3 regions of the Candidatus Pelagibacter sp. PS_40 genome follow, and region 3 is predicted to be linked to each of the others. Evidence: riboswitches for the same ligand, from Rfam matches in the RefSeq annotation. Region 3 holds a riboswitch; each other region holds the start of a gene.
What was found. Region 3 has a riboswitch for S-adenosylmethionine ahead of AC5SLW_RS01795 (homocysteine S-methyltransferase family protein). Riboswitches for the same ligand answer to the same signal wherever they lie in the genome.

Region 1: linked by a shared signal. The riboswitch ahead of AC5SLW_RS03840 (homocysteine S-methyltransferase family protein) and the one ahead of AC5SLW_RS01795 (homocysteine S-methyltransferase family protein) in region 3 are both predicted to bind S-adenosylmethionine.
Region 2: linked by a shared signal. The riboswitch ahead of AC5SLW_RS03095 (O-acetylhomoserine aminocarboxypropyltransferase/cysteine synthase family protein) and the one ahead of AC5SLW_RS01795 (homocysteine S-methyltransferase family protein) in region 3 are both predicted to bind S-adenosylmethionine.

The regions. Positions count from the first base shown of each region.
Region 1 covers NZ_CM182064.1:720,217-730,527, forward strand. The annotation lists gene AC5SLW_RS03820 (aminotransferase class IV) at 1-270, opposite strand, end outside; gene AC5SLW_RS03825 (hypothetical protein) at 363-548, opposite strand; gene AC5SLW_RS03830 (NAD(P)/FAD-dependent oxidoreductase) at 574-1,917, opposite strand; gene AC5SLW_RS03835 (OsmC family protein) at 2,035-2,586, opposite strand; SAM riboswitch class V at 2,591-2,655, opposite strand; gene AC5SLW_RS03840 (homocysteine S-methyltransferase family protein) at 2,659-3,720, opposite strand; SAM riboswitch class V at 3,788-3,852, opposite strand; gene AC5SLW_RS03845 (DUF1737 domain-containing protein) at 4,148-4,354, opposite strand; gene AC5SLW_RS03850 (hypothetical protein) at 4,796-5,761, shown strand; gene AC5SLW_RS03855 (DUF1737 domain-containing protein) at 5,859-5,930, opposite strand; gene AC5SLW_RS03860 (hypothetical protein) at 5,943-6,290, opposite strand; gene AC5SLW_RS03865 (NADP-dependent oxidoreductase) at 6,424-7,347, shown strand; gene AC5SLW_RS03870 (hypothetical protein) at 7,464-7,628, opposite strand; gene AC5SLW_RS03875 (hypothetical protein) at 7,625-7,807, opposite strand; gene AC5SLW_RS03880 (DUF4396 domain-containing protein) at 7,815-8,252, opposite strand; gene AC5SLW_RS03885 (c-type cytochrome) at 8,258-8,686, opposite strand; gene AC5SLW_RS03890 (DMT family transporter) at 8,765-9,649, shown strand; gene AC5SLW_RS03895 (pentapeptide repeat-containing protein) at 9,664-10,197, opposite strand; gene AC5SLW_RS03900 (hypothetical protein) at 10,241-10,311, opposite strand, start outside.
Region 2 covers NZ_CM182064.1:590,721-601,031, reverse strand. The annotation lists gene plsX (phosphate acyltransferase PlsX) at 1-141, shown strand, start outside; gene AC5SLW_RS03120 (integration host factor subunit alpha) at 141-443, shown strand; gene AC5SLW_RS03115 (MerR family transcriptional regulator) at 433-810, shown strand; gene AC5SLW_RS03110 (50S ribosomal protein L33) at 812-1,003, shown strand; gene AC5SLW_RS03105 (chorismate mutase) at 1,006-1,296, opposite strand; gene AC5SLW_RS03100 (COX15/CtaA family protein) at 1,339-2,349, shown strand; gene AC5SLW_RS03095 (O-acetylhomoserine aminocarboxypropyltransferase/cysteine synthase family protein) at 2,342-3,670, opposite strand; SAM riboswitch class V at 3,675-3,743, opposite strand; gene rplM (50S ribosomal protein L13) at 3,883-4,344, shown strand; gene rpsI (30S ribosomal protein S9) at 4,346-4,795, shown strand; gene argC (N-acetyl-gamma-glutamyl-phosphate reductase) at 4,830-5,852, shown strand; gene AC5SLW_RS03075 (hypothetical protein) at 5,849-6,073, shown strand; gene AC5SLW_RS03070 (homoserine dehydrogenase) at 6,074-7,366, shown strand; gene AC5SLW_RS03065 (AEC family transporter) at 7,366-8,268, shown strand; gene AC5SLW_RS03060 (DMT family transporter) at 8,286-9,134, shown strand; gene AC5SLW_RS03055 (methylated-DNA--[protein]-cysteine S-methyltransferase) at 9,732-10,010, opposite strand; gene AC5SLW_RS03050 (GNAT family N-acetyltransferase) at 9,991-10,311, opposite strand, start outside.
Region 3 covers NZ_CM182064.1:332,505-342,815, forward strand. The annotation lists gene AC5SLW_RS01750 (SufB/SufD family protein) at 1-87, shown strand, start outside; gene AC5SLW_RS01755 (aminotransferase class V-fold PLP-dependent enzyme) at 84-1,301, shown strand; gene sufU (Fe-S cluster assembly sulfur transfer protein SufU) at 1,301-1,771, shown strand; gene AC5SLW_RS01765 (iron-sulfur cluster assembly protein) at 1,775-2,071, shown strand; gene AC5SLW_RS01770 (HesB/IscA family protein) at 2,071-2,403, shown strand; gene AC5SLW_RS01775 (hypothetical protein) at 2,462-2,632, shown strand; gene glnA (type I glutamate--ammonia ligase) at 2,639-4,045, opposite strand; gene AC5SLW_RS01785 (YbaK/EbsC family protein) at 4,192-4,671, shown strand; gene AC5SLW_RS01790 (DMT family transporter) at 4,668-5,555, shown strand; gene AC5SLW_RS01795 (homocysteine S-methyltransferase family protein) at 5,548-6,456, opposite strand; SAM riboswitch class V at 6,466-6,529, opposite strand; gene AC5SLW_RS01800 (2OG-Fe(II) oxygenase family protein) at 6,618-7,208, opposite strand; gene AC5SLW_RS01805 (sulfite exporter TauE/SafE family protein) at 7,238-7,984, opposite strand; gene AC5SLW_RS01810 (molybdenum cofactor synthesis domain-containing protein) at 8,003-8,503, shown strand; gene AC5SLW_RS01815 (DUF1244 domain-containing protein) at 8,504-8,749, opposite strand; gene adh (aldehyde dehydrogenase) at 9,061-10,311, shown strand, end outside.

The DNA of each region.
Region 1 (10,311 bases), 390 kb from region 3:
AAGATCAGCTTTTTTAACACAGCCTGCTAATATTTTTTTTATTTCTTCACGACTAAGTCTGCATGGCATTCTCAGTTTTTCTGTTGATTTAAAAAAACGATCAATATGTTTATCTAATTGAAAAAATCTACCCTTCCAAACATGGACAACATCATATGTGGCATCAGATCTTAGAAAACCCCAATCTAAAATAGGAATTTTAGCTTCAGAAAGTTGAATGAATTCACCGTTCATCCATGCCGATCCTTTTGGAAAAATATCACTCATCATCCAACCCTACCAATATTCAAATCAGGTGTCTAGGTGATGGAATTAGCTAACACTAAATAAGGATAAAGAGATCCTGAGAATGGGTAATATTGTTATTTAATAATCCAAAAAATGATATTTATTATATAAACCAAAATACCATAAAATAAGAACATTAGAAATTTGTCTTTTCCTGACTTTTCTTTCCAATTCAAAGTAAATAACGCAGCAGGTGATGCAACTAGTAAAATAACCCCAACAACAATTACCAATACTGATAAAATTATAAATACATTCATAAATTAGTTTTTATCATATATTTTCTTAAATATTAAATCTGTCTTTAATTGCATAAAACCACACCGCTAATCTAAAATAAAATGTTCTTAACTTAGGGAAGATAAACTTCTTAGGTAATCCTTTATAAATTTTTGAAATATCTAACTCTTTACTGTTTGATAATACTAACTTAGACAATTGTTTTCCAGTCCAAGGAGCAGCACTCACTCCAACCCCATTATAACCAAATCCATAATAAATCTCTTCATTATCAATTTTACCAATAGAGGGAGTTAATTTTTGAGATAAAGCAATTAATCCCCGCCAATTGTAATCAATATTAATATCTTTCCATTGAGGAAAAATATCTTTTAAAAATTTTTCCATTTTCTTAGACATATTTAAATTAGATTGATCACTGCCACTTAAATCCCCTCTAGTGCCAAATAAAATTCGGTTGTCAGGTAACTTTCGATAATAATATAAAAGATTTTTAGTATTAGCTATTGGGGAAAATGTTTTAAAATTATGTTGGTCAATTTCTTGCTTCGTTAAGGGTTGGGTGACAATAATATTTGAAATTACTGGTAAAATTCTTGAATTCATCTCCGGGATTAAGCCTTCTTGATAGAACCCATTTGTTGCAACGACTATTTTTTTTGAACGAATAGATCCTTCTTTCGTCCTTAAAATATAAGTGCCCTTATCTTTATCAATTTTATCCACTTTAGTGTGCTCGAAAATCTTTAGTTTTTTAGATAAAGCATATTTTGCAATGCCATTAACAAATTTAAGAGGATTGATTGCAAAACCAGGTTTATAAGAAAAAGCTCCAAATTGCTCTGTGCCACCATGGCCAATTTTATCAAAGTCTTCTTTAGAATAAATTTCAGTTTCAATACCAAACTCTTCTCTGTAAGCTTTGGCTTGTTCTTTAATATCTTTAAACTTATTTGGATGATGGGCTACAACGTAATTACTATCCCCCGTTACATCACAATCAATATTATATTCTTGTATAATATCTTTTGTATAATTTGAGCCTTCAACAGAGTTTTTAAAGAACTTTTTCGTTTCATCATTGCCGTAAATTGCTTGCATCTTTTTAAAAGACATCTTACTTGGTGGTAGAGAACAAAAACCTGCATTACGAGATGATGCCCCCCAACCTATTTTTCCAGCTTCAACTAAAATGACCTCTAAATTATGATTTTCTATTAAATTAATTGCACAGGATAAACCAGTGTACCCTCCACCTATTACAACAATTTCTGAGCTGACATCTTTATTAAGTTTATCTAGATTTAAATTTTCGCTTGAATGATCTTCCCAATAACTACTAACTGGGGTGTTAAATTGATAAATATCAGAATGATAAATATTTTTCATTAACAAGACCCTAGCACGCAATTAATACTTAATTCTAGTCAAACTTCTAATTTTTTAGGATTTGAAATGAACTTAAAAGACTTAAGCCCTATTTTCATAGGGCTTAAATTAGATTAGTTAAGCAGCACTTGCTCTTTGCTCTATGTGCTCTTTATTATTAGAACTTGAAGAAACCTTTTGAAACAATTTAATAGGAACTCCTTTTGATAAAATATCTAATACCGGGCAATGTGTATTTACCGTATCAATCAATTTATCTATTTCTGCTTTAGGTGATGAAGATTTAATATCAACAGTACCAGAGATGGATTGAAAGCCAGGTCTAGTGTTTTTATTTAAAGCTAAAAAACCCTGAAGATCTAATTCACCTTTTAATTTAACACTAACACTCTCAATATTAATACCCGCTGCTGTAGCAAATGCTTTATAGGTTATCTCCTGACACGTTGCTAACGCTGCTAATATTAACTCTACTGGGCTGGGTCCCTCATCTTTTCCACCAAAACTTTTGGGTTCATCAACAACTAATTTATGCTCTCTAAGAGTGACTACAGATTGAAGTCCTTCTTTAAGAATTGAGTTGCTTTCATATTGGACCAAAGCATTTTTGGGGTTGGCTGTAAAATCCTTCTGTAGATTACTTATTGTTTCTTTTAGATTGTTACTCATTTGTTTTCTCCTGTTTTAGTGCTTCGACATATGTCAGGCGCACAATTTAGTTAAATGCCCTTCTTAATTTATTTACGCTTTGTCTCCATATTCAGTCATATGTTTTGGAATTCTTTTATTTTTTCCATACATAAAATGATTTTCCATGTTCTCTCGATATTTACTTGCTGGAACAGTTAAACCAATAGATTCAGCAACTTCCCTAATCAACATTGGGTTTGCTCCACAACATACTCCAAGGTAATTAATACCTAAGGCATAAGCATCTTTTGCAAATTTACCTATTTCATATCTATTACAAAAGTGTGGGTCCAATGCTGTTGGAAACGTTCTTCCATGAGGTGATGGACATGCACAATTACTTCTGTCCGGTAGATTAAAAAATGTTGGGTAATCTTCACTGGTTCTATAAGGAATAGGTAAAGCTCCAACATGACATTTAACTGCTTTTCTAATTTCTTTTAAAAAAGGAAACATGGTAGCAGGTCCTCTAAAACAATTTAAACCAACAACATCAGCCCCTAATTGCTCTAGCTCTTTACAGGTATCAACAACGGATTTTCCATCTCTCATTTTATTTTCACCCATTGGAGATATGGTTAATACAGTTGGTAAACCTGTTTTTTTCATAACTTCTAAAGCTTTAAAAGCTTCTTCAGCATAATAAAAAGTTTCACCAATTAACATATCAGCACCTTCTTCAACGGCCCAACCAATCATCTCTGTAAACATTCCTTCAACTTCTTTTTGAGATTGTGGATCATTATGTTTCCAGATATTTGAATTTGAAATATTACCTGCCATCAAATTTGGTTTTGATCCTTTAGGAGTATCTAGTGCTACTTTTTTAGCAATTTTTAATGCTGAACGATTTAGTGGTTCAAGAAGTTCTTCTTTACCAATAACACGCATTTTTTCTCTGTGTCCATTATAAGTAAAGGCCTCAACTACATCAGATCCTGCGTGTTGAAATTCTCTATGTAAGTTCTCTAAAACTTCAGGATGATCTAATGACACCATTGGAACAAATTCCCCTGATGACATGTACCCACGTCTTTCTATCTCAAATAAAAAACCTTCTGCGCATATAACAGGTCCTTTATCTAATCTTTCTTTTAATTTATTTGTGCTCATTTTTTTTCCTCTTGTTTTGGAGAAAAAAGGTCACAAAATAACAAGAGGGTTAAATCCATAGGCCTCTTTTCTCCTTTTTAGTGCTTAAGCAAATGCAGGGCGCACAATATGGTTCAACTGCCCGGCTTAATTTTATGAAAGATAAAAAAAAACCACCTGTCTAAAGCGGTGGTTGAAGCGTCGCTTTAGCAGGATTTATAACGCGCTCTGCAATTTAACTTAAATCAGCGCACCTAAATATAATCAACTTTCTCTCAAACTGTCAATTGAAAAAATAAATAATAGTTAAAATTATGAGAATAATGACAATCCAAATACTAAGATTAGTTAAGAATTGCTTTAATTTAGAATTAGATTGTAGAAAAGCTGGGAGTACTAATAAGAGTATCCCTAGCATATAAACAAAGGGTAATATCTGATCTGCCATTTATATCGATGATAGCTTCATCTTTTTGGAATACTTTTTCTGAGGTGAATTTTTTATAACTGCTTGAGCACAACGCATGACCCCTCTTTTTTTATCAAAAGTCATTTTGGGTTCACCATACAATTTCCATCCATTGGATATGGCCTCCGTTACACGATGGCAAAATTCTGAAGTGTCGTCACTTGTAATAAATCTATAACCTTTCATAATCAGACCTTAACAAGTCCTAAATCGGGTGTCTATATCTAGGACGATTATTACTTAATGAAATAATAAGATTGGTTAAGAATTTTTGTAATAGAGAATCTTTTAAATACTTTTATCAATAAATTCATATAACTCATTAAGTGTTATACTTATGTTAATTATAATCCTGTATTAAATGAAATTTAAGTCATTATTCAACTAGACAAAATCATTAATTAATATAAATGATGATGAATCAACTCCTCTTAAAACTTATTATTAAATTCTCTAGCTAGATTTTAACTTCGAATAATATAAAAATTGATGAATCAACTCTCCTCAAAGTAAACTAATAAACTTATCTATAGATATATTTTTACCAACCTATTAAATCGACCTTAAGACTAAGAATCGTTCGAAATGAAAAACAATAAAAAAAACATAAAATAGGAAAATAGAAAAATGGAAATGACCTTAATATATACGATAGTAGGCTTTGCTTTAGCGGGGTACAGTGTTATTGCAAATGACTCAATTCAAACATTGGGAACTTTTATCGCGTCAAAACAAAAATGGTTTAAATGGTACACTCTTGCTAGTGCAGCATCATTTGTAATGATACTTGCTATTACTTGGGGCTGGTACAGTAATGATGGAGATATCTCTTACGGCAGACTAACAAGAATACCTTTCCAAGAAATACAATGGTATCACGCAGTGGCACCAGGAATACTTCTAGTATTAACAAGAGTAGGTATACCTGTTTCAACAACCTTCTTAGTTTTATCAGCTTTTGCATCAACGGTAGTACTTGAAAAGATGCTTATGAAAAGTGTTGTCGGCTATGGTTTAGCTGCAACGGCTGCTTATATTTGCTGGGTCGTTATTTCAAAATTTATTAATGAAAAACTAGATGAAGTTGAAGACAAATGGATTGGCTTTTGGCGTAACTCTGTTTGGGTAACTTCTGCTTGGTTATGGTGGGTTTGGTTATCTCATGATGTAGCTAACATTGCAGTTTATCTTCCAAGACAAATTGATGTTAACTTATTATTAATTGTACTAGCTTACTTTACAGCACTACTTTTTTATATCTTCTACATTCATGGTGGAACTATTCAAAAGGTTGTCTTAGAGAAAACTGGCACAAGGTACGCAAGATCAGCAACCATAATCAATATTATTTATGCTGCGGTTCTTTATTATTTTAAAGAACTTAATGACTTACCAATGTCAACAACTTGGGTGTTTGTTGGACTATTGTGTGGAAGAGAATTAGCAATCGCATCAATGAATAGTGATTATAAATTCAAATATGTGTTTCCACTAATTGGTAAAGACTTTCTTAAAATGACTATAGGATTGACGGTGTCAGTTGCAATTGTGCTTGCAATTCACTACATCATAATTCCAAATAATTGGTTTTAAGTTTTAAGACAATTAACATTTAATTATTAGCTCTAAGCATTTAATTTATTGCTTAGGGCTTAATAATTTAAGCAAAATAGTTTCAAATATTAATTATTTAAGTTGCCTCTGTAACACGATGACAAAATTCTGAAGTATCATCGTTTATAATAAATCTATAACCTTTCATCTATACTCCTTTTTAATTTTGTTTTTTATATTGTCTTCTTATGAAGATTATTATGTAAGTGAAGACAAAACCAAAGACAAATTCATCTAAAATTGATCTGTGATTACCCATACCACTTGCAAAATTCCATCTATTAGCATTAAAAAAATCAATCCCAATATCAAATGCTTCTTTACCATTAGAGGCTGAAACAAAAAGATAAACGATTATTACCAGTAAAAACCCACCCATATAAGAGGATAAAACATCTAATAAATGAGTTTTATTCTTTTTATTTTTTATAAGTTTATTTCCAGGGTTTGAAACAACAAAGCTAATAGCAAGTAGGATTAGAAAAGATATTAAGATTAACCAATACATAAAAGTATACTACTAAATCTTAAATAAAGTGTCTAGGTGATGGAATGATTGTTATTTAATAAAATATATACTACATAGCTTTCTTTATGTTTTGATATATTTTAAAAATTATTTAATTAAAAAGGAATTCACAATGAAAGCTGTCGTTTATAAAGATTATACTGCCAATATTGAAATTATTGATATTGCAAAGCCAAAACTTCAAAATAAATCTGTCCTAGTAGAAGTACATGCCGCTAGCATTAATCCGATCGATAATATTTTACATGCAGGTTATCTAAAAGAAATGCTAGAGCTTAGCTTTCCTCATATTATGGGCTATGATGTTTCAGGCAAAGTAGTCGAGGTTGGTAAAGATGTACTTAATGTCAAAGTTGGTGATGAAGTATTTGCTCGTCCCAATCAAGAAGACGCTGGCTCAATTGCTGAGTTTGCTCGTATCCAAGAAAATGAACTTGCCATTAAACCAGAAAATCTAAGCCATATAGAAGCGGCATCTGTCCCACTAGCGGGTTTAACAGCATGGCAGGCATTAGTTACGAAAGGTAATATTAAGCAAGGTGATAAAGTGTTGATCCACGCTGGTTCAGGTGGTGTTGGAACACTTGCCATCCAAATTGCAAAACATTTTGGGGCAACAGTTGCAACAACTACAAGCTCTAAAAATATTGAACTTGTTAAAAGTTTGGGAGCTGATCTAATAATTGATTATACCACTCAATCATTTGAAGATAAATTGTCTGATTATGATTTAGTCTTTGATATGATTGGGGGTGATGTACTTGCTAAGTCTTTCAAGGTTTTAAAAAAGGGAGGTACTCTGATTTCCATTAAGGGCCAAGATACTGAAGACCTTGCTAAAAAATATGGTGTAAACTTTGAATGGTTTTTCATGTCACCTGATGGAGCAATGCTAACAGAACTTGTAACATTAATTAGTCAGGGCACCATTAAAACTGTCATTGACAGCACGTATCCAATGGAACAGGCCTCAGAAGCTTTTGGAAAACTAGCAGAGGGTCGAACTAAAGGTAAGATTGTTCTTACAATTAAATAGGGTTTAGATAATCAAGCTATTAAAGCTTAAATCTTGAGCAAAGAAACTTAAAGATCAAATAGTTAAATTTACCAAGACCATAGAAATTAGGTGCAGGTTTTTTAGTCTTTAATTTTTTAGCTTTTTTCTTCTTCATAGCCAATATGGTTTTGTGTTTCGTTTGAATGTTTTAGATTATAACAATCTGTGCAAAGTAAGATCACTTCTGGTCCAGAGCTTACTTGTGTTAAGATGGCTGTATCATCTCCACACTCACTGCACCCTGATAAACGTTTCTTCATTTATGTTTATTACGGGTAATTTGATTAATTCTATCAATATAATTTTTTATCTCAGGTTTATCTTGAGCTTTATTATCTTGTTTGGGGTTTTTCTTCCTTTGGTAATAATAATAGATAGGCATAACAACAGATAAGGCAACGATAATAATTGCTAATATGATTTCAGAAGTTGTAACCATTTAATATTTAATGACAGGCTTGATTGAATTTTTTAAGTCTCCAATAATTATAAGGCCATGGTGTTAAAAATCCCGCAGTTAACATAATAGGTACCACCCACCAAGTTAGCATCGCTCCACCGGTTAAAAAATAATCCGTAGCATTCATAGAAATTTCCATACTAACCATTGAGATGAAACTCATTCCACAGGCGGTCTTTAAAGCATTAATTAATTTAAAATTTTGTCTCATTAAAATAAAAGTTTCAAGCATAATGCTGGTTAATAAACCATTTATGATTGCTAAAGTCATAATACCTAATACTGGAAAAGGAATTTTACTTAACTGAAAAAATAGTATGGTTCCAAAGTCACCAATTGCACAACCGATAACACACCACATCGTATTCTTAGCACTTTTTCGCCACGTGTGTTTACACGACCAATGAAATGTATCAGTTGCCATTTAATTTATTTACTTAAATTTATTTGATGTTGGTAATAATCATTAGGCCAAAAACTTTTAATGTAGGCTAAAACTGAATCTATATCTTTGTCATTTAATTTATCTCCAAAAGCGCCCATTTTACCCTCATAGTCACTAATTATTCCAACTAAACCATATTTAATAATTTTATGTAATGTCTCATCATCATGGTGCCAAGTGTGACCTGTACCATTTAGTGGTGGTGCTTTACGATGACCATCTTCATCTAAACCCTTCCAATTTTTAGCACCTGACAAATTAACTTGATGACAGCTTACACAATTATTTTGGTATACAATTTTACCTCTAGCAATCATTAATTCAGAATCTCTTGTGATTGGAAAATGATTATCTGAATAAGAAATACTACTTAATGATATAAACAGTGTTAAAATTAGAAGTATCTTTTTCATAACAACTAAACTTATATATTAAAATTGGTTGATTAATCTTATATTTTTTTAAGTTTGATTGATTATAAGTATTCATTAATGAACAATTTTTTATTATTTATTGTCACACTTTTTTGCTGGTCGCCTACTTGGTATGTAATCAAGTTTCAATTAGGCTACGTTGATCCTTTAGTGTCAGTATTTTATAGATTTTTGATAGCTGCAATAGTTATTTTTGTTTATCTAATTTATAAGAAGAAAAATCTTAAATTTTCTTTAAATCAGCATGCATGGTTTTTACTCTTTGGTGTTTGTCTCTACTCACTAAACTATGTTTTCTTTTATCTATCAAACACTTATTTAATAAGTGCATTTCCAGCAGTTGTCTTTTCAACGGTAGTTATTATGAATATTTTAGGAGAAGGCTTTTACTTTAAAAAGAAACCTTCTTTAAAAACTTTACTTGGAGCAAGTATTGGGATGATTGGAATTATAATCATCTTTAATGATGAAATTTTCAATTTTAGCTTTGCTAATGGAACCCATGTTGGATTATTTTTAGCCTTACTTGGTACATTTAGTGCATCAACAGGTAACATGGTTCACCAAAGAAACTTAAATAATAACTTTTCATTAATACCAACACTTGCGTATTCAATGCTTTATGGGTCACTGGTCACACTATTAATTACCCAAATAAAGGGTACTGAATTATTATTCGAGTATAGCTTCAGTTATATCGCATCCCTTGCTTATCTATCAATAATTGGCTCAATATTTGCTTTTATCTTTTACTTAAGATTATTAGAAAAAGTTGGAGCAGGACGAGCTGGGTATGTAGGGGTTGTAATGCCTGTACTAGCTTTATTAATCTCAACAATATTTGAAAACTTAGAATGGCAACAAGATTTAATAATAGGTTTACCTATTTTAATGATTGGCGCAGTGCTCGTTATTAATCAAAAAATTAAACCAATAAAATAATTTCTAAGAATTTTTTATTTATTACATTTACCAATTGAACCTAGTAAACATTTAGTTCCATCAATCCAAGTTGCATTGTTAAGATTAGCGCCTTCAAATGTAGCATTTAAAATATTAGCACCAGTTAAGTCTGCTTCAAAGAGGTTGCTATTATTAAAGTTTGTCTCAATTAATGATGAGCCTTTAAAATTTACTCTTGTTAAATTTGCACTTGTAAAGTTGGCTTTTTCAAAAATACCCCCTTCAAGATTTGCTTCATACAAATTAGTTCTTATAAAAGAAGATTCTACAAAATTACCATTAGATAACGTTGCATTCATCATCACCCCTTTATCAAAAGTAACTTTAATAAAACTAATAAAAGATAAATTAGAATTTGGTATATAAGCTCTGCTTAAATCTTGGCCTTCTGAGAATTGGCAATTAGAATAATCCACTCCATCAGTTGGAGCATCATCACAACCCGCTTTTGCACCACTAGTTAACAATAAGCTTAAGACTAAAATACTTAAAAACTTAATAAAGCTAGTCCCCAATATTTTTTTCACAACTAAATGCTAACAAATATTTTTTAAGATGTCTTGAGTTAATTTAGTTAGGTTTTGTCCAATATCCATAAACACAACGTGTGCCCCGTCTTGAGCAATCATAAGTATCATGCA
Region 2 (10,311 bases), 260 kb from region 3:
GCAATTTTCATAGGTTTAGATTCTCCTGTTATTAAAAGCCATGGTGGAACAGATTATATAGGTTTTTCAAACTCATTAAGTGTTTGTACTAGAATTGTCACTGGAAATTTAATAGAAAAGATAAGAAACAACATAAGTTAATGCAAAGAACTAACTTAACAAAAAAAGATCTTATAAATTCAATTTATATGCAAATTGGTTTTTCAAAAAATATATCTGAAAATTTAATTGATGATTTTCTAATTACAATAGTAGACAATTTAAAAATAGAAAAAAAATTAAAGCTCTCTAAATTTGGTACTTTTTCTATAAGGGCAAAAAAAAATAGAATTGGACGAAATCCCAAAACAAAAGAACAAACAACTATATCTAATAGAGATGTTGTTTTATTTAAAGCTTCTAAGGAATTTAAAGATTTGGTAAATTCTAAGAATGATTCATAAAAATAGTGATGCTTATAAGTCAATAGGTGAGGTTGCTGAAATTCTTGGCCTTGTAAACAAAAAAAAAGGAACCTTGAATACTCATACTATTCGATTTTGGGAGAAGGAATTTAAGCAAATTAAGCCAAAAATTTTAAATGGCAATAGAAGATATTATAATAATGATACTATTGAGGTTTTAAAAAAAGTTAAATATCTACTCAAAGATCAAGGAATGACAATTATTGGTGTTAAAAAAGTTCTTAATTCGGATAAATCATTAAAACTTGACGAATTACCAAATAATTCTATAAATGCTGATTATAATTTAAAAAATAAACTTAAGAAGATTTCCGATTTAATAAAAAAAATAAAAAGTTTAAAATAAAATGGCAAAAAAAACACACGTTAAAGTTAGATTAGTACCAGAGGCTAAACCTGATAGTCCTTTTTTTTATTATGTTAAAAAACCTGCAGGTGGTGAAAAAGCTAAAGTTAAATTGTCTGCAAAGAAATATAACCCTTCTACAAGAAAACATGAAATGTTTGTGGAAAAAAAATTACCTCCACACAGTAAATAGTACTATTTTTTTCTAAAATTTCTTTTTTCGTAATCAATAAAAGACCAAATCATATTTTTCCAAATTCTATTAGTGATTTTTGGGTCAATATTAGTTTGTATTGATTTTTTTTTAATTTTTTTAAGTATAAAATTGATCCTTTTTTGATCAATTATTTCTTTTTTATGGATTTTTACTTTTAGCACTTCATTGACTAATGAAGATCTTTTTTTGATTAATTTAAGTAAATCATTATCAAGTTTATCAAGCTTAATTCTAATCTGATTTAGTTTTTTTTTATTTGTAGGCGACATTTATTCAATTGGTTATTAAGATAATTATTATAAGTATAATTTATGTTTGTAAATAGCGACAACTATATAAAATATTTAAAATTGTGGTTAATAACTTTATTTTCATTAATTGTTCTTATGGTAGCTGTCGGTGGTCTTACTAGACTAACAGACTCTGGTTTATCAATCACAGCTTGGGAGCTTTTTACTGGAATACTCCCACCTATGAATATTAATGAGTGGAATTTTTATTTCACAGAATACAAAAAAATTCCTGAATATAAAAATATTAACTACGGCATGTCCTTAGATGAATTTAAAGTGATTTTTTATTGGGAGTATGCTCATAGATTGTTAGCAAGATTTGTAGGTTTGTTTACTTTAGTGCCTTTGCTTTTCTTTACTCTCTATTTTAAAAAAACTCTGCATTATTCTAATAAATATTATTGGATTTTTTTCCTTGTGTGTTTTCAGGGGTTCATCGGTTGGTATATGGTATCTAGCGGATTAATTGAAAATAATGACGTTAGTCACTTTAGACTTAGCATTCATTTATCTTTGGCTTTATTTATTTTATGTTTAATTTTTTGGTATATTTTAGATATTCATAAAATTAAGAAATTTAAAAATAAAATTCCAAATTTATTTTTATTATTTATACTTAAATTGATAGTTTTGCAGATTGTATTGGGTGCTTTTTTATCAGGTTTAGATGGTGGTCTTATCTATAATTCATGGCCTGATATGAATGGTAGTTTTTTTCCAAATGATGTTAGTTATGGTGATTTAATTAGTACTCAATTATTTAACAACCCATCAATTATTCAATTTTTGCATAGATCAACTGCATATTTGCTTTTATTTTTTATAATCATTTTAAATTTTATCTATTTTAAAAAACAATATGATTTTAAATATGTATTATTTTTTGATGTTGCTATCTTGTTTCAAATTTTTTTAGGAATTATAACTTTGATTTCTGGTGTAGAGATTACATACGCTTCACTACACCAGCTAGGTTCAATATTAGTTTTGAGTTCTTATTTTTTGATATTATATAAAAACTCTAACTAACTGCTTTCAAATTTCCTTTAGAAGATTTATTTAAAGCTTGGTCTAAATCCTCAATAATGTCATCTATATGCTCAATACCAATACATAATCTTACGTATCCAGGAGTTACACCTGAGGCTAACAATTCTTTTTCTGTTAACTGACTATGAGTTGTTGTTGCAGGATGAATTGCTAAACTTCTTGCATCTCCAATATTTGCAACATGATAAAACATTTTTAAAGACTCGATAAATCTCTTACCTGCTTCAATACCACCTTTGAGTTCAATACCAACTAAACCACCATTTCCTTCATTAAGGTATTTTTTAGCACGATCAGCAATTTTACCTTCATGTTCTGTTGGATAGATTACTCTTGTTACTTCTTTATTTTTCTTTAAATAGTCAACAACTTTTGATGCATTTGAGCAGTGTTGTTTCATTCTGAGAGCAACTGTTTCAAGCCCTTGAATAATTCCAAATGCATTGTCAGGTGATAGGGCAGAACCAAGATCTCTTAGTAATGTAACCCGCGCTCTTACTGCAAAAGAAACATTAGCCCCAGTTAATTCTGGAACCACTTTTCCCCATATAGCTCCACCGTAACTTGCGTCAGGTTCGTTAAATAAAGGTTGTCTTTTGGGATCAGCTGTCCAATCAAAATTACCTCCATCAACTAAAGCTCCACCTACAACTGTACCGTGACCACCTATATATTTTGTTAATGAATAAACTACTACAGCAGCACCATGTTCTAAAGGTTTGCAAATTACAGGAGCAGCTGTGTTGTCCATTATTAATGGTATATTGTATTTTTTACCAATATCAGAAACTTCTTTAATTGGAAAAACTCTCAAATAAGGATTTGGTAAAGTCTCACCATAAAAAGCTCTAGTTTTATCATCAACAGCTTTTTCAAAGTTTTTTGGGTCAGAAGGGTCTGCATATCTAACTTCAATACCAAGTTTACTTAATGTATGCGTGAATAACGAAATAGTACCTCCATATAAATCCGTAGAGCTGACTATATTATCTCCGGCTTGTGCAACGTTTAAAATTGCAAAAGTTGATGCGGTTTGTCCAGATGCTACTGTTAAACAGGCTAATCCTCCTTCTAATGAAGCAACTCTTTTTTCAAGAGCATCATTTGTTGGATTCATTATTCTTGTATAAATATTTCCAAATTCCTTAAGAGCAAACAAATTCGCAGCATGTTCAGTACTATCAAATTGATACGATGTTGTTCTATAAATTGGAACTGCTACTGCTTTGGTTGTTGGATCACTTCTATAATCACCACCATGTATAGCTATAGTCTCAGGGTTTTGTCTTTTTGTACTCATCTTAATACTCCTTTTTTAGTACTTTTGCTTTATGCAAGGCGTACAATACAGTTCAAATGCGCCTACCGATAATGTGGGTAAAAAATCCTTTTTAGCAATAACTAGCCTGCAATAGGAACAAATCGGCTATATAAAAATATCATTTAAGCAAGATATTGCAAGAGAAATATAAAATTGACATTATATCTAATAATAGTATTAATCCTCGCACAATGACAAAATTTCTAAAAAGTGGTGATTTAAACAGTAACTGGTTTGAGATAGACGCTAAAAATGCTGTAGTTGGCAGGTTAGCTTCTATTATTGCTATGATTGTTAGAGGAAAAAATAAAACAACTTTTACACCTCATATGGATGATGGTGATTTTGTTGTTGTTAAAAATGTTGAACAAGCAAAGTTCACAGGAAAAAAATTTAAAGATAAAAAATATTATAGACATACTGGTCACCCAGGTGGAATTAAAGAAATTACTCCTGAAAAATTATTAGAAAAAAATAAACCTGGCGAGACATTAAAATTAGCTATTAAAAGAATGTTACCTGGGGGAGTTCTAGGAAGAAAACAGTTAACTAAAGTAAAAATTTATGCTGGTGAAGAACACCCTCATGCAGCACAAAACCCAAAACTTTTAGACCTAGGTAAATTAAACAGTAAAAATTTAATAAGAAATTAATATGGTAACAGCAGCTACACCAAATAAAGTATCTACAAAAAAACCTAAAATTAAATTAGATTTTAAAGATAGTAAATACGCAACTGGTAGAAGAAAAAAATCTATTGCAAAAATTTGGGTGAAAAAAGGTACAGGCAAAATTTACGTTAATGGCAGAACTATGGATGAGTATTTCACTAGTGGAAGTCACAAAATGCAAATCACAAGACCATTTGAGATTATAAACCAAGCAACTGATTATGATGTAAGATGTAGCGTAGCAGGTGGTGGTCACACAGGTCAAGCTGGTGCAATGGTTCATGGTATTGCTAAAGCATTAATCTTATTTGATTCAGAGAATAGAGCAGTACTTAAGACAGAAAAGCTTAATACTAGAGACTCTAGATCGGTTGAAAGAAAAAAACCAGGTCGTAGAAAAGCAAGAAGAAGCTTCCAATTCTCGAAAAGATAATTCTTTTTTAACTCTAAACTGTTATAATAAAAAAATGCCTAAGCTTAATGTTTTAGTTGCTGGATCAACTGGTTATATTGGTGTTCAATTAATTAAATTATTAGTTAAACACAGCAATGTTAATATTAAATATCTTTGTGGTAATACGTCTGTTGGAAAAAATATTTCTAGTTATGAAAAATCATTAAGTTCAAAAAAATTACCTAAAATTATTAGATACAATAAAGAACTTTTAAAAAACATAGACCTTGTTTTTACAGCTCTACCTAATGGTGAAGCACAAGATATTTCAAATGATTTATTAAAACACAATATATTAATTGATTTAGCTGCAGACTTTAGACTTAATAAAGCATCAAATTATCTAAAATGGTACAAACAAAAACACAGATCTGTCAAAAATATTAAAAAATCAATTTATTCATTACCTGAAATCAATGGTGACAAATTAAAGAAATTTAATATTATTGGATGCCCAGGTTGCTACCCAACATCAATACTTTTACCACTTATTCCATTAGTTAAGAAAAATTTAATAAAAACAGATAATGTTATTATAGATTCAAAATCTGGTTACTCTGGTGCTGGAAGAGGTGTACATAAAAAATATAAGGATAAAAATCTTTATGAATCTTTAAGCGCTTATGGTGTGGGTTTCCATAGACATAACTCTGAAATTCAACAAGAAATCGAAAACTACACTAAAAAGAAATTTTCTTTTACATTCACACCCCATTTAACACCAATGTTTAGAGGGATACTTAGTACTATTTACTTAGACCTTAACAAAGGTGTAGGTATTAAAAATTTAGAAAACACTTTAAAGAGTCAATATTCAAAAAACAGATTCGTTAAAATTTTAAAAACAAATTCATTGTTAAGTACAAATGACGTAATTAACACAAATAATTGCTCTATAGTAATTTGTAAAACTAAGTATAAAAATAGAGTTATTATTTTATCTGTTATTGATAATTTGATTAAAGGTGGGGCAGGTCAAGCAATACAAAATATGAATATCAAATATGGTTTTAATGAAACAAAAGGATTAATTTGAAATACTTATTTTTATCTTTAATTGTATTTTTAACTTCGTGCTCATTAAACAAAGAGTCTACTTATTGGAATGAAGATCCTATTAAAAAGTCTAATGATGACAAAAAACTTTCTCAAATATTAAAAAAAACAGGTGATTACAAATCTATGACTTTTGATGAATTTAACCTCTTTCTTAAAGATTATTCAGAAAATGCAGAATACCCAGATATTAACCAATAGATGAAAAATTTAATAAACATTGCTGTAGTTGGTCTAGGACAAGTTGGTATTTATTTGTTAAATGAGCTTAATACTAAAAAAAAAGATATTGAACTTAAGACAGGAAAAAAGATTAACATAGTAGCTATTTCAGCAAGAAGCATTTCTAAAAAAAGAAGATTTAAAGTAAATAAGAAAATATTTTTTAAAAACCCATTAGAAATTTTTAATAAGACCAAAGTGGATATTTTATTTGAAGCTATAGGTTTGTCAGATGGGATTTCAAAAAAAGTTGTTGAAACTGCTTTAAAAAATCGAATACATGTAATCACTCCTAATAAAGCACTTATCTCTAAACATGGTGATTATTTAGGAAAATTAGCAGAGGAAAATAATGTTAATTTAGAATTTGAAGCATCTGTTGCTGGTGGTATTCCAATATTAAGAACCATAAAAGAGGGTCTTGCAACTAACAAAATCTCTAAAGTTTATGGAATTTTAAATGGTACTTCTAACTATATTCTTTCAGAAATGGAAAATTCTAATGATAGTTTTTCCAACGTATTAAAAAAAGCTCAAAAATTGGGATACGCTGAACCAGGTAACCCTAAATTAGATTTAAATGGTTTTGATGCATTTGCTAAAGTAAGAATTTTATCTGCTCTAGCTTTTAATACTAAAATTTCAAAACATAAATGCTTAATGGAAGGTATTGAAAAAATTGAATTAAAAGACATAGAAATTTCCAATCAATTAAATTTACGTATCAAACTATTAGGCATTTCAGAACTAATTAATGGTCAACTTTTTGAAACTGTACACCCATGCTTAGTTAGTAAAAATTCGTACATAGGTAACGTTGGTGGTGTTATGAATGCTGTTATTCTCGAAGGAAAACCTGTTGGTGAAAGTATATTGCAAGGGGAGGGAGCTGGTCCTGGTCCAACGTCATCATCTTTATTATCAGATTTACTTTCAATTTTAAGAGGTAATATTAAGAAACCATTTGGTATTCCTGGCAATAAACGTAAATTAATTAAATGTTACAACGTTGATAATTATGTGAATTCACTATATTTGAGATTTGAAGTTAAAGACAAACCAGGTGTTTTATCAACAATCACAAACCGACTAGCTAAGTATAAAATTTCAGTAAAAAGATTAATCCAAACTCCTGACAAAAAAAATAATAAAGCTACAATTGTTATTATTACTCATAAAACTAATGAACTTAATTCTAAGAATTGTCTTTCTGTTTTTAATAAAGACAAAAATATTCTAAGATATCCAACATTGATTAGAATTTATAATTAATGGAAATATATCTAAAACTGTTTGAGGTTTTATTTCCTGTCTTTTTTGTTGTTGGTATTGGTTATTATCTTGGCAAAAATAATCCGAAATTAGATACATCTTTTATTACTACCTTTGCAGCAAATATTGGTACTCCAGCAATGATAATATATTCTTTAACATCAACTGGAATGTCTTTTGACATTTTTAAAAATTATTTTTGGTACTATTTGATAGCAATTTTTATTTTTACAATAGTAGGTATAGTTTTTTTATTTTTTTTAAATACTAAAGATATTATTCGTGAGTTACCCCCTTTTGTTATGCCTAATACTGGTAATATGGGTTTACCAATATGTTTATTCGCTTATGGCACTCAAGGTTTAGGTATCGCTGCTGCAATTTCAGCCTTAATAGTGCTATGCCATTTTACTCTTGGAGTATTTCTTGCTGATAGAAAATTTGATTTAAGTGTAATTCTTAAAAACCCACCTTTTTATGCAATTATAATTTCAGTAATTTTTCTATACTTTAGAATAGAACTTCCTCTCTTCGTAGAAAATACAACTTTTCTGCTAATGTATGCTACGATTTTTTTAATATTAATGTCTTTAGGAATTGCTCTTACTCGTTTTAAGATTTTTTCATTCAAAAAAGCATTTATATCATCAATAGGAAGGGTAATACTTGGCCCAATAATTGGTTTTTCAATAATAAAATATTTTAACCTTTCGGGTTTTGCTGCTGGTGTTCTATTAATTCAATGTTCAATGCCCAGCGCTGTTTTAAATTACCTTGTGGCATCAATTTATTCACCGAAAAAGATTGTAGATAGTGTTGCTAGTACAATTGTTGTTTCAACAGTCATGTCTTTTTTTACTATTCCTGTTGTCGTATTCTTTGCTTTAAAATACTTTAATTAAACTGTATCTATTGGCTTATGAAAGCCATCACATTTAACCTTTTAGCCTGGGTAATGCTCCCAATCATGGATGGTTTTGCAAAATATTTAAGTGCCGATATGCCCGTTTTACAGATCACGTGGGCTAGATATTTTTTTACAGTCGCATTCACTCTTCCAATAATGTTCTTGTTTTATAATAAGCAGCTTGTTTGGACAGATAAGCCTAAGTTACAAATAATAAGAGGGTTAATACTACTTTCTGCTAATATTTGTTTTTTCTACGCAATATCTGTTATCTCTCTAGCCAAAGCTCTGACACTTGCTTTTGTAGCACCTTTAATTGTTACTGCATTTTCTCCTATATTTTTGGGTGAGAAGGTGGGTATAAGAAGGTGGACTGCTGTTATTATAGGATTTATAGGCTCTCTAGTGGTTATAAGACCAGGTTTTGTGGAGATTAACTTGGCCAGTCTAGCTGCATTAGGAACAGGTGTAATGTATGGGTTCTATTTAATAATTACACGTAAATTGAGCACTTCAGATAACCCTTTATTAACTTTATTACTAACTGGATTAGTTGGGTTAATCGCCGTTTCAGGATTAATACCATTTGTATGGGTTAATCCAACTCCTTCTCAATGGTCTATGATGGCCTCAATAGGCGTATTTGCCTGCATTGGGCACTTATTTCTTATATTATCACTTAAATACGCTGATGCCTCTAAATTGGCTCCATTTAGCTACTTTGAAATCATTACTAATATAATTATTGGCTATTACTTTTTTAGTGACTTTCCTGATAATTGGACATTCTTAGGCTTATCCATTATTATTATGAGTGGAATTTATATCTCTAGAAGAGAATCTAATATCAAATCCTATTAACTAGGTATTATTTGTTTACTAATATCTAATATTATACATTAATAATATATCATATACTACTGTAATTATTGATTTAATTATAATATTATTAATTTATAGAAATTAAATATAAAATATAATAATATTTAAAAATAGTTAAATTATGGTTACTAAAATTAACTTAAAATAAAATAAAAGTAGCATAAATCTATTTTTCTAACTTTGAAAAAGCTAGAATTGGGTAATTTTAATTTTTAGTAAATTAAATATAGTTTTTAAGCTGGCTAAAATGGCTATTTACTATTGATATTAAATACTTATTTCAATTGATAGGGTATTTTTGTTAAAATTAGAGTGTTTATAGAGTAGAATAGGGGGTTAAAAAAGCTAGTAAAATGGTCTTTTTTACTCTCTCTATAATCGTTGCTATTGTTGACAAGTAGAGCAATGCAGTATGAGAATATACTGTTTAAACGCTCATAGGATGGTCTATTTTAGCTAAAAGTCCATTTGCAGTACAACTGAAGGATGCATTAGAGTAATTAGACAAAAATATGGCTAAATAGCTAAAAAGTATTTAATACCAATGGTTTTTAATGTTTTTTTGGGTTAAAAGTACTATTTTATGAAGACTTTTTCTGATCTCAATAAACGACGTTTTTGTTGAATTCCACCCTTTCCAGAGTATCCACCGAGACGTCCATCTGATCTGATGACTCGATGGCAGGGTATTTTAGGTGGATAGGGGTTTTTACCCACTGCATTAGCAACAGCTCTGAATGCCTTAGGTTTTCCAATAGCTTTAGCAACTTCCAAGTAGGTTTTAACTTTACCTTTGGGTATTTTCTTTAGGTAATTCCAAACTTTTAGCTGAAACTCAGTTCCCTTTAAGTTCATAGAGTTCAAACCCAGTGTTATTAGCTATTTTATCGTATAATTTCTTTGCATTTTCATTGGAAGAGTGGGTGATCCAACGAATTCCATCCCAATTATTGGCTTTAGAAAATGATTTTAGGTGACTAATAAGTTTTTGAGCTATTTTTTGACCTCTAAATTCTGGCTCTACAAACAAATCATCTAAAAAACCAATATATTGGCCCTTAATCGGTCTTGGCATTGTTCTGTAATGGGCAATTCCAACGATTTTACCCTCTAATTCATAGCAAATAGCATTAACATCATGACTTTTATCATGAAT
Region 3 (10,311 bases):
AATGGTTTTCTAATGGATGCAGTTGAAAAAATTACTGATTTAGAAATCAAAAATTTAATCAAAGAGATGATGGGAGTTGTAGAGTGAGTATAGAAAATATTAAAAAAGAATTTCCAATATTTAATAATAAAGTTCATAATAATGATCTTGTATATCTTGATAGTGCTAACTCATCTCAAAAACCACAATCTGTAATTGATAGAGTTAATGATTTTTATACAAATGAATTTTCAAACACAGGTAGAAGTGTTCATTACTTAGCGGTAGCTGCAACCAATCTTTATGAAAATACAAGATCTTCTGTTCAAAAATATATTAATGCTAAAGATAAAAATGAAATAGTATTCACTAAAGGTGCGACTGAGGCAATTAACCTTGTAGCTAATACCTATGGTCAAAAATTTTTAAAAGAAGGGGATGAAATACTTATAACAGAACTTGAACATCATTCTAATTACGTGCCCTGGCATTTTTTAAGACAATCTAAAGGTATAAAGATTGAGTTTGCAGAAATTAATGATGATGGAGAGATTACTTTAGAAAACATTGAAAAAAAAATTACATCAAAAACAAAATTAATTGCTATTACACACTTATCAAATGTAACGGGATCAGTTTTGCCAGTTAAAGAAATAACAGAACTTGCTCATTCAAAAGGTATTGCGGTTTTAGTAGATGGATGCCAAGGTGCTCCTCATTTAAAACTTGATATGCAAGACATAGACTGTGATTTTTATGCTATTTCTTGCCATAAAATGTACGGGCCAACAGGTCTTGGTGTTTTATATGCAAAGAAAAAGTGGCTAGAGGAATTACCACCCTATCAAGGTGGCGGTGGAATGATTCGAGATGTAAAAAAAGATAGCATTTCATATGGTGATTTACCCAACAAATATGAAGCCGGAACAATGGCTACAGCACAAGTTATAGCATTTGATCAATCTATAAAATTTTTAGAAAAAATCGGAATTGAAAACATGATTAAACATGAGCAAGAATTAATCGAATATGGTCAAGAAATTTTAAGAAAAAATAATTCAGTTAAATTAATTGGTAACCCAAAACATAGATCAGCAGTTTTGTCTTTTACTATAGAAGGTGTTCATCCACATGACATAGCTACAATATTGGATGAAGATGGCGTTGCAATTAGAGCAGGTCATCATTGTTGTCAAATCCTACATGACAAATTAGGAATACCTGCAAGTGCACGTGCTTCATTAGGTGTTTACAATACAAAAGATGATCTGGATCAACTTAATAATTCCATCAATAACTGTAAGAAAATTTTTAATATCTAATGAATATTAAAGAACTTTATCAAGAAATAATTTTAGAGCATGGTAAAAATCCACGCAACTTAAGAAAAACTGAAAATTTTAATAAAGACGCAATGGGTAAGAATCCATTATGTGGTGATAATGTACATGTATTTTTAAAACTTGATGAGAATAAAAAAGTAGAAGATATTTCATTTGAAGGTAGTGGCTGTGCAATTTCAATGGCCTCAGCATCAATTATGACTGATTTAATTAAAGGCAAAGAAGAAGTGGAAGTTAAAGAAATTGTAAATGACTTTTTAGGTATGATTAAAGAAAACCCTGAGCTAAAATCAAAAAACCTAGAAGAAGATGAAAAAACTAAATTAATGTGCTTGTCTGGAGTAAAACAATATCCAATGAGAGTAAAATGTGCGACTTTATCATGGCATACTTTAATTTCTGCAATTGACAATACTCAAGAAGAAATTAATACTGAAAAATTAGATTAAATTATGGATTTAAGAGAACAAGTAATAGCTGAAATTAGAAAAATTTATGACCCAGAAATACCCGTCAATATTTATGAATTAGGTTTAATTTATGATGTTAAGGTAAACGAGTCTAAAGCTAAAATTATAATGACCTTGACTACACCAAACTGTCCTGTTGCAGAAAGTTTACCTCAGGAAGTTAAGGATAGTGCAATGCAAGTAGAAGGCATTGAAGAGGTTGATCTAGATTTAGTTTTTGAACCACCTTGGGAAAAATCAATGATGTCTGAAGCTGCTAAATTGGAGTTAAATCTATAATGAACCCTATCATTAAATTAAGCAATAATGCAGCAAGTCGTATTAAAGAAATTATGTCTGGGGTTGAGTCGAATTCAATTGGAGTAAGAGTTGCAGTTAAGTCTGGTGGTTGTGCTGGCATGTCTTATGTAATGGAATATGCAAAAGAAATAAATCCTTCAGATGAAATAATTGAAGACAAGGGCGTTAAGGTTTTTGTTGATGCTGCAGCTGTTATGTACTTATTAGGCACTGAAATGGACTATAAAAAAGAAGAATTTTCATCATCATTTGTTTTCAATAACCCCAATGAATCTGAACGTTGTGGTTGTGGCGAGTCATTTAAAGTATAACATTACTTAAACGCATATCAGTATTGCAAATATCACATATCTATGGTATTAATTAGTCATGAATAAATTTGAATTTAAAAATCTTGTTAAATCTTTAGAAAAGTCACTGAAAGAAAGAACTTTTTTTAAGACTCTTAGAAAAGAAGTAAACACTGGTGCTAACGGCACACAGGATTACGTTGTCAAAAAAGGAATTAACAAAGATACAATCGCAACAACTAGACAGTAATTAGTCTTAACTGCTGTAATACATCTCAAACTCTACAGGATGAGGTGCGTGTTCAAATCTATGTATCTCTTCAAATTTTAATGCAATGTAAGCATCAATTTGATCATCAGTAAATACACCACCTTCAGTTAAAAATTCTCTATCTTTATCTAAACTTTCCATTGCTTCTCTTAATGATCCACAAACAGTCGGAATGTTTTTAACTTCTTCTGGAGGTAATTCATAAAGATCTTTATCAAAAGATTCGCCTGGATGTATTTTATTTTTAATTCCGTCTAAACCAGCCATAAGCATAGCAGCAAAAGTTAAATATGGATTTCCTGAAGCATCAGGAAATCTTATTTCACATCTTGCACCATTTTTACTTAATGAAATTGGTATACGACATGAAGCAGATCTATTTCTTGCAGAGTAAGCAAGCAGAACAGGGGCTTCAAAACCTGGAATTAATCTTTTGTAACTATTTGTTGTAGCATTTGAAAAAGCATTAATTGCTTTTGCATGTTTTAAAATTCCACCAATATAGTGAAGTGCTGTTTCAGATAACCCTGCATAAGCATCACCAGAAAAAACTGGTTTGTCGTCTTTCCAAATTGATTGATGAATGTGCATACCTGAACCGTTATCTCCTGCAATCGGCTTTGGCATAAAAGTTGCTGTTTTTCCAAATGAATGTGTAACCATTTGAACTACATATTTATATAATTGAACATTATCAGCTTGATCAACAAGAGTTCCAAAGTACATACCAAGTTCATGTTGACTTGGTGCTACTTCATGGTGATGTTTTTCAACTTTGATACCTACTTCTTTTAAACTTTTTAAGTATTCACCTCTCATATCTTGTTCACTATCAACTGGAGGGACTGGAAAGTAACCACCTTTTACTGGAGGTCTATGACCCATATTTCCATTTGCATACTCTGTTCCAGAATTATAAGGACCTTCTTTACTATCTATTTTAAAACCAGTGTTGTTTGGATCATTATTAATTCTAACATCATCAAAAACAAAAAATTCAGGTTCAGGACCAAAAAAAGCTTTATCACCAATGCCAGATTTTTTTAAATATGCTTCTGCCTTTTTAGCTGTTCCTCTTGGGTCTCTCTCATAAAGAGATCTTTTAACAGCATCTAAAATATCACAAAAAAGGATTAGAGTATTATGAGATGTAAAAGGGTCCATAATCATTCTAGAAGTATCAGGTATTAAAATCATGTCAGACTCGTTAATTGCCTTCCAACCAGCAATAGATGAACCATCAAAAAATACACCTTCATTTAACATTTCTTCATCAACGATAGTGTGATCCATTGTTAAATGTTGAAGTTTTCCTCGAGGGTCAGTAAATCTTAAATCAACAAATTCAACTTCTTTTTCCTTCATGAATTTTAGAACATTGGCAGCAGTCATAGTTTCTCCTTTTTTAAATTTTGTGGTCAATTAATAACAAATGTTTCTTTAATAATATTGCTTGAATAATAAATATCACCTATGCGTTTTTTACATATGAATTACAACATTATTTGTTAAATTATCAATCAATTATTAGTTGAAATATGAGCTTATTAGATAAAGAACCTGTTAAAAGAGCTGAAAAATTTCTTAAAAACTTTGACCAATCCTTAGAGGTAATAGTTTTAGAAAATTCAGCAAGAACAGCACAGGATGCAGCAACAGCTTTAGCTTGTGATGTAGGTGCAATTGTCAAAAGCTTATTATTTAAAGCGGAAAATACTTTTATATTATGCTTAGTAGCAGGCGATAAGAGGTGTTCATTAAATAAACTAAAAAAAGTTAAAGATAAAAAAGATATTTCAATGGCATCACCAGAAGAAGTTAAGACACAAACGGGCTATACAATAGGGGGTGTCTCACCTGTTGGGCATTTAGAGAGAATTGAAATTATAATAGACAATTCTTTAGAAAGGTTTAATGAATTGTTTGCTGCAGCAGGACATCCAAACTGTGTATTTAAAACAAACTATAACGATATTCAAAAGATTACGAATGGAAAAGTTGAAGATATAATTGAATGAGACAACCTAGATTAATTGATTATACATTATTAGTAGTTTTAGCTTTAATATGGGCATCAGCTTTTTTTAATATCAAAATTGCAACAGAATCTTTTGGACCAATTACAATTGCATTCTTGAGAGTTTTTTTTGGATCAATTCCAGTATTATTATTATGCTTTTATAAAAAAATTAAGATTGAAGCATTTTCCAAAGATTGGTATTGGTTTGCTATAATAGGATTTGTCAATTTGGTATTACCTTTTTTCTTAATAGCTTACGGTGTGAAATCTGTACAAAGTAATTTGGCAGCAATCTTAATGTCAACAACACCCTTGAGCTCAACAATATTGGGTCACTTTTATACAAAAAATGAAAAGTTCAATTTAGTTAAAACTTTTGGAATACTAATTGGTTTTTCAGGAATTATTTATTTGTTTTCAGATAATCTATTAATAAATGATAGTAATTTTATTTCTGCGTTATTAATATTACTTGGGTCAACTTGTTATGTTATTGGAGGAGTTTTAACTCTTAAAATTAGTAAGAAAAAGAATGAAAATGTAACAGGCTCTATATTAATTTGGGCTGTCCTAATCTTAATACCATTTGTTTATTTTATTGAAAAACCATGGAACTCGGTTCCAAGCGTTGAATCTACAATATCAGTAGTTTATCTAGGAATGGTTTCAACAGGTGTTGCTTGGTTGCTAAGATTTAAAATTCTAAAAGATAATGGTCTTATATTTCAATCACAAGTCTCTTACTTAATTCCAATATTCGGTACTATATTGAGTTATATTTTTTTAAAAGAAATAATAACACCTAAAATTTTATTATCTTTATTAGCAGTCGTTGTTGGAATTTACTTTGTTAAAAAAGCAGATCAAAAAAAGACTACTTAAACTGAACCATTTCTTTAATATGAGAAGGTCTCGTTTCGCAACATCCACCTAAAATAGTAGCACCAGCATTTTTAAATTTTTTAACAAAATTTGCCATCAATTCAGGTGTTAAATCTTTTCTTTGACCCAAAAATTCATTTGGGTTACCAGTTTTACTGACATTATAACTATTAGTATAACCATCTTTAGGATTAGTTGTCACAAAAGCATTAAGCTTAAATCCAAATGGAACACCTAAATTTTTTACTTCTTCTAAATTTTCATAAAAGTTTTCAGGAGAAACACAGGATAAAATTAATCCTAGTAAATTATTATGATTAATATTGTTAATAATATCTGATATTTTTTCACCACTTGGAAGATTTATTCCCTCAGAAATGTGAGCACCTATTAAGTATGGCTTATTAAATTCTTCAATTGCTTCAATTGCTAATTTAAACTCTTTTACACTAGATAAAACATCTAAGTAAAAAAAATCAATATAAGGATCTAATAATTTTGCTTGATCATAAAAGTTTTGCTTAATTTCATCATCTGGTCTTGTATCTTCTTCGTATGTTAAATATTGAGGTGGAAGACCGCCTGCAATTAACACATTAGGATATTGTTCTTTAGCTTTCTTAGCTATTTCACCAGCTTTTTTGTTTAAGTATTCAAACTTATCTTCAATTTTATTATCACGTAATCTTATTCGTCTTGTAGTAAAGGTTGCTGTAACAATAACTTCAGCACCCGCTTTAATAAAGTCTAAATGTGTGTCTAGTAAGAGTTGATGGTATTCTTCTTTTAAAACAGCATTTGCACTCCACAATGTGCCGTTTGGCTTCATACCACGAGCTAACAATTCTTGTCCCATACCACCATCTAAAATTCGTGTTGTTTTAAAAAAATTAATATCCATTTTTATTCCTTACTTTTTTAGTGCTTTAGCTCTATGCCAGGTGCACAATACAGTTCAACTACCTTTACCAATTATATAATGATTTCCTTTTTAGCAGTTAGTACCTGCAATATGGATCAAATCGGTAGAATATTTATATATCTATTAGACTGATTAGTAAATCACTTCTTGAATAATATTTTAGCATTAAATGAGAAGGATCTTCTCTCACCATCAACGTTAAATGGATAAGCTGTGTGCATTAAATAATTTGGAAAAATCAATAGGTCTCCTAATTTAGGGTTTAAATTATAGATACTTTTACTTAAAAAGTTTTTTTGACCATTAATAAAATCAATAGTTCCATTAGTTTTAATCTTTTTATTCTTAACTAATTTATTTTGATTCATATCTTTTGGGATTTTAAGATAGCCAACACCTGACAGTTTTCCTTCATGATAATGAATTGGGTTATATTCATTTTTTAATTGCCTAACTACCCATAGATTTATTATCTTAATTTCTTTAATTTTTTTAACGCCTGACTTATCAAGGTAAACTTTAATATTTTTTATTAATTCTTTAGACAAACTCTTATTAATTAATGTTTTAGGTATTTTAATTTCATTCTTAATTTGACTTGCAAGTTTAGAGCTATAATCATTTTTTTTAGATAATTGAGACTTATCAATGTGATTATTTAATATAGTAATAATTTTTTTGGATAACTTTGTTTTTCCTATAGTGGGTCCAAATGCTCTAAATGTTTTCATAATCTTTCTATAATAATTTAATACTTCTGTTATGCAAACAACTTCAGTCCCATTCGAATAGCGACAAATATGACAAGTCCTGATGTCACTAGAGCTAATATTCTTGCAGGAAAAATTTTAAGATTTAAATAGTTTCCAAGCTGGCCGCCTATTAAAACAAAAAAAAATAATGGCCAATAATCATAAATTCCATTTATTGTTGATGCCTTTGTAAATTGGCCAGCAAGTCCTGATAAAGAATTAATCAGTATGAATAATGATGCTGCTGTTGCAATGTTTTTTGCTTTATCTACTCTAATTAATAACAATATAGGGCTTAAGAAAATTCCACCACCAATTCCAACTACACCAGACACAAATCCAATAGATGCACCAATTAATATTGATAATATTTTTGGTATCTTTTTATAAACTTCAATTTTTTGATCAAAAGATTGAAATTTCATGAGAAGTAGAACTCCTGCTAGTGCTAAGACTAAAAAAAGTAAAATTTCAAAAATTTCTTTATCTACTGATAAAGATCCTCCTATGAATGCAAGTGGCACAGATGATATCAAATATGGGGTAAGGATCTTAAAATTGATATTTCCAGCTTTAATATAATTTATACAATTTCCTGATACGACAATAATATTACAAAAGAGAGCAATTACAGGAAAGATCAAGTAAGGAATATCCCAAATTAATAGAAGGGCTAGATAGGTAGAGCCACCACCAAAGCCAACACTTGAATATAAAGTTGCTGTTAGAAGAAATAAAAATGATAATATAATCATGAAAATTATTTTAAATTTATGATTGTAAATATAGCACTTTTAACTGTTACGGACACCAGAACTTTTGAGAACGATAAGTCTGGTGCGATCTTAGTAAAAAAAATAGAGGAGGCTAAACATAAATTAATAGATAGAAAAATTTGTAAAGATAACAAAGATGACATTATTAAAATCCTTAAAGATTGGATTAATCAATCTGAAATAGATGTTGTAATTACAACAGGGGGCACTGGGCTTACAGGTCGAGATATTACACCAGAGGCAGTAAACGAGATAGCTGACAAACATATACCAGGTTTTGGAGAGGTGTTTAGAACAATAAGTTTAAAAACAGTTGGTACATCGACCATTCAATCTAGGGCTTGTGCAGTACTAGCTAATGGCAAATATGTATTTGCTTTGCCAGGTTCTTCAGGGGGAGTAACGGATGCCTGGGATGGAATTTTAAAACATCAGTTAGATATAAATCATAAACCTTGTAATTTTGTAGAACTATTTCCAAGACTTAAGGAAAAATAATTATTTTTGATATTTTTCTTTCCACTCAGAATAAGGCATACCATAAACATGCTCACGTGCATCTAAGTCTGAAATTTCAATACCTTTTTTCTCTGCTTCTTCTCGATACCATTTTGATAAACAGTTTCTGCAAAAGCCAGCAAGGTTCATAATATCTATATTTTGAACATCTTTTCGTTTATCTAGATGTTTGAGCAATCTTTCAAATGTAGCAGACTGTAATTCTTTTTTTATATCATTATCCATAACTAAATTATTAGACACATTTCAATTAAGCACAAGATGTAGACTATATTCAATCTTAAGTAGAAAATAATAATATAATTAATGGATCTTCAGATCAATTTTTGTTTAGTTAATTAATGGCTACAAAAAAGAAAAAAACAGCCAAAAAATCTAAAAGTAAGACCAAAAAAAAAATTAAGAAAAACTTGGTCAAGCAATCACCTAAAAATACTAAAAAAGTTAAAAAGAAAAAAGGTGTGGCTAAAGAGAAGTTACTTAAGCCAATAAAAAAAAATAAGCTTAAGAATATTAATAAAAGAGAGAGGGTAAAAATGAGCACAGAAACAGTAAAAGGTGGACGATCTCCATTACTAGATACGTCTCACTTAAAAGTTAAATTTCCATTTAAAGAACAATATGGAAATTTTATAGGTGGCAAATTCGTTAAACCAAAATCAGGAAAATATTTTGATAACGTAAGTCCAATTAATAATGATGTTATATGTTCCGTTCCAAGATCAGATGCAAAAGATGTTGAGGCTGCATTAGATGCAGCACACGCTGCCTTTCCTACTTGGGGAGTTACATCAATAACTGAAAGATCTAACATACTACTTAAAATAGCTGATGTTATTGAAAAAAATCTTGAACTATTAGCTACTGCTGAATGTTTAGATAATGGAAAACCAATTAGAGAGTGTATGGCAGCTGACTTACCATTAGTTGTTGATCATTGGAGATATTTTGCTGGAGTAATCAGAGCAGAAGAAGGTTCGGTTTCAGAGATAAGTAATAGTGAATATTCTTATCATATACCTGAACCACTTGGTGTAGTTGGACAGATTATACCATGGAACTTTCCATTATTAATGGCAACATGGAAACTTGCACCAGCACTTGCTGCAGGTAACTGTGTAGTTTTAAAACCAGCTGAACAAACACCAGCATCAATCTTACTATTAATGGAACTTATTGGAGACTTATTGCCTCCAGGAGTTGTTAATGTTGTAAGCGGTTTTGGTCTTGAAGCAGGTAAACCATTAGCTTCATCTAAAAGAATTAGAAAGATTGCTTTTACAGGTGAGACTACAACTGGACGTTTGATCATGCAATATGCATCACAAAACTTAATTCCAATAACTTTAGAATTAGGTGGAAAATCTCCAAATGTTTTCTTTGAAGATGTTATGGATCAAGACGATGATTTCTTTGATAAATGTCTTGAAGGTTTTGCAATGTTTACCCTTAATCAGGGGGAGGTTTGTACTTGTCCTAGTAGAGTATTAATCCAAGAATCTATCTATGATAAATTTATGGAAAGAGCAGTTGCTAGAACGAAAGCAGTCAAGCAGGACAATCCTCTAAAAATGGAAACTATGATTGGTGCTCAAGTATCATTAGAACAAATGGAAAAAATAAAATCTTACTTAGATTTAGGTAAGAAAGAAGGTGCCAAAGTTCTATGTGGTGGTGAAGTTGCTAACTTAAACAGTGGTTTGGAAAAAGGAAATTATATCCAGCCTACTATTTTTGAAGGTAATAACTCTATGAGAGTTTTCCAAGAAGAAATTTTTGGACCAGTT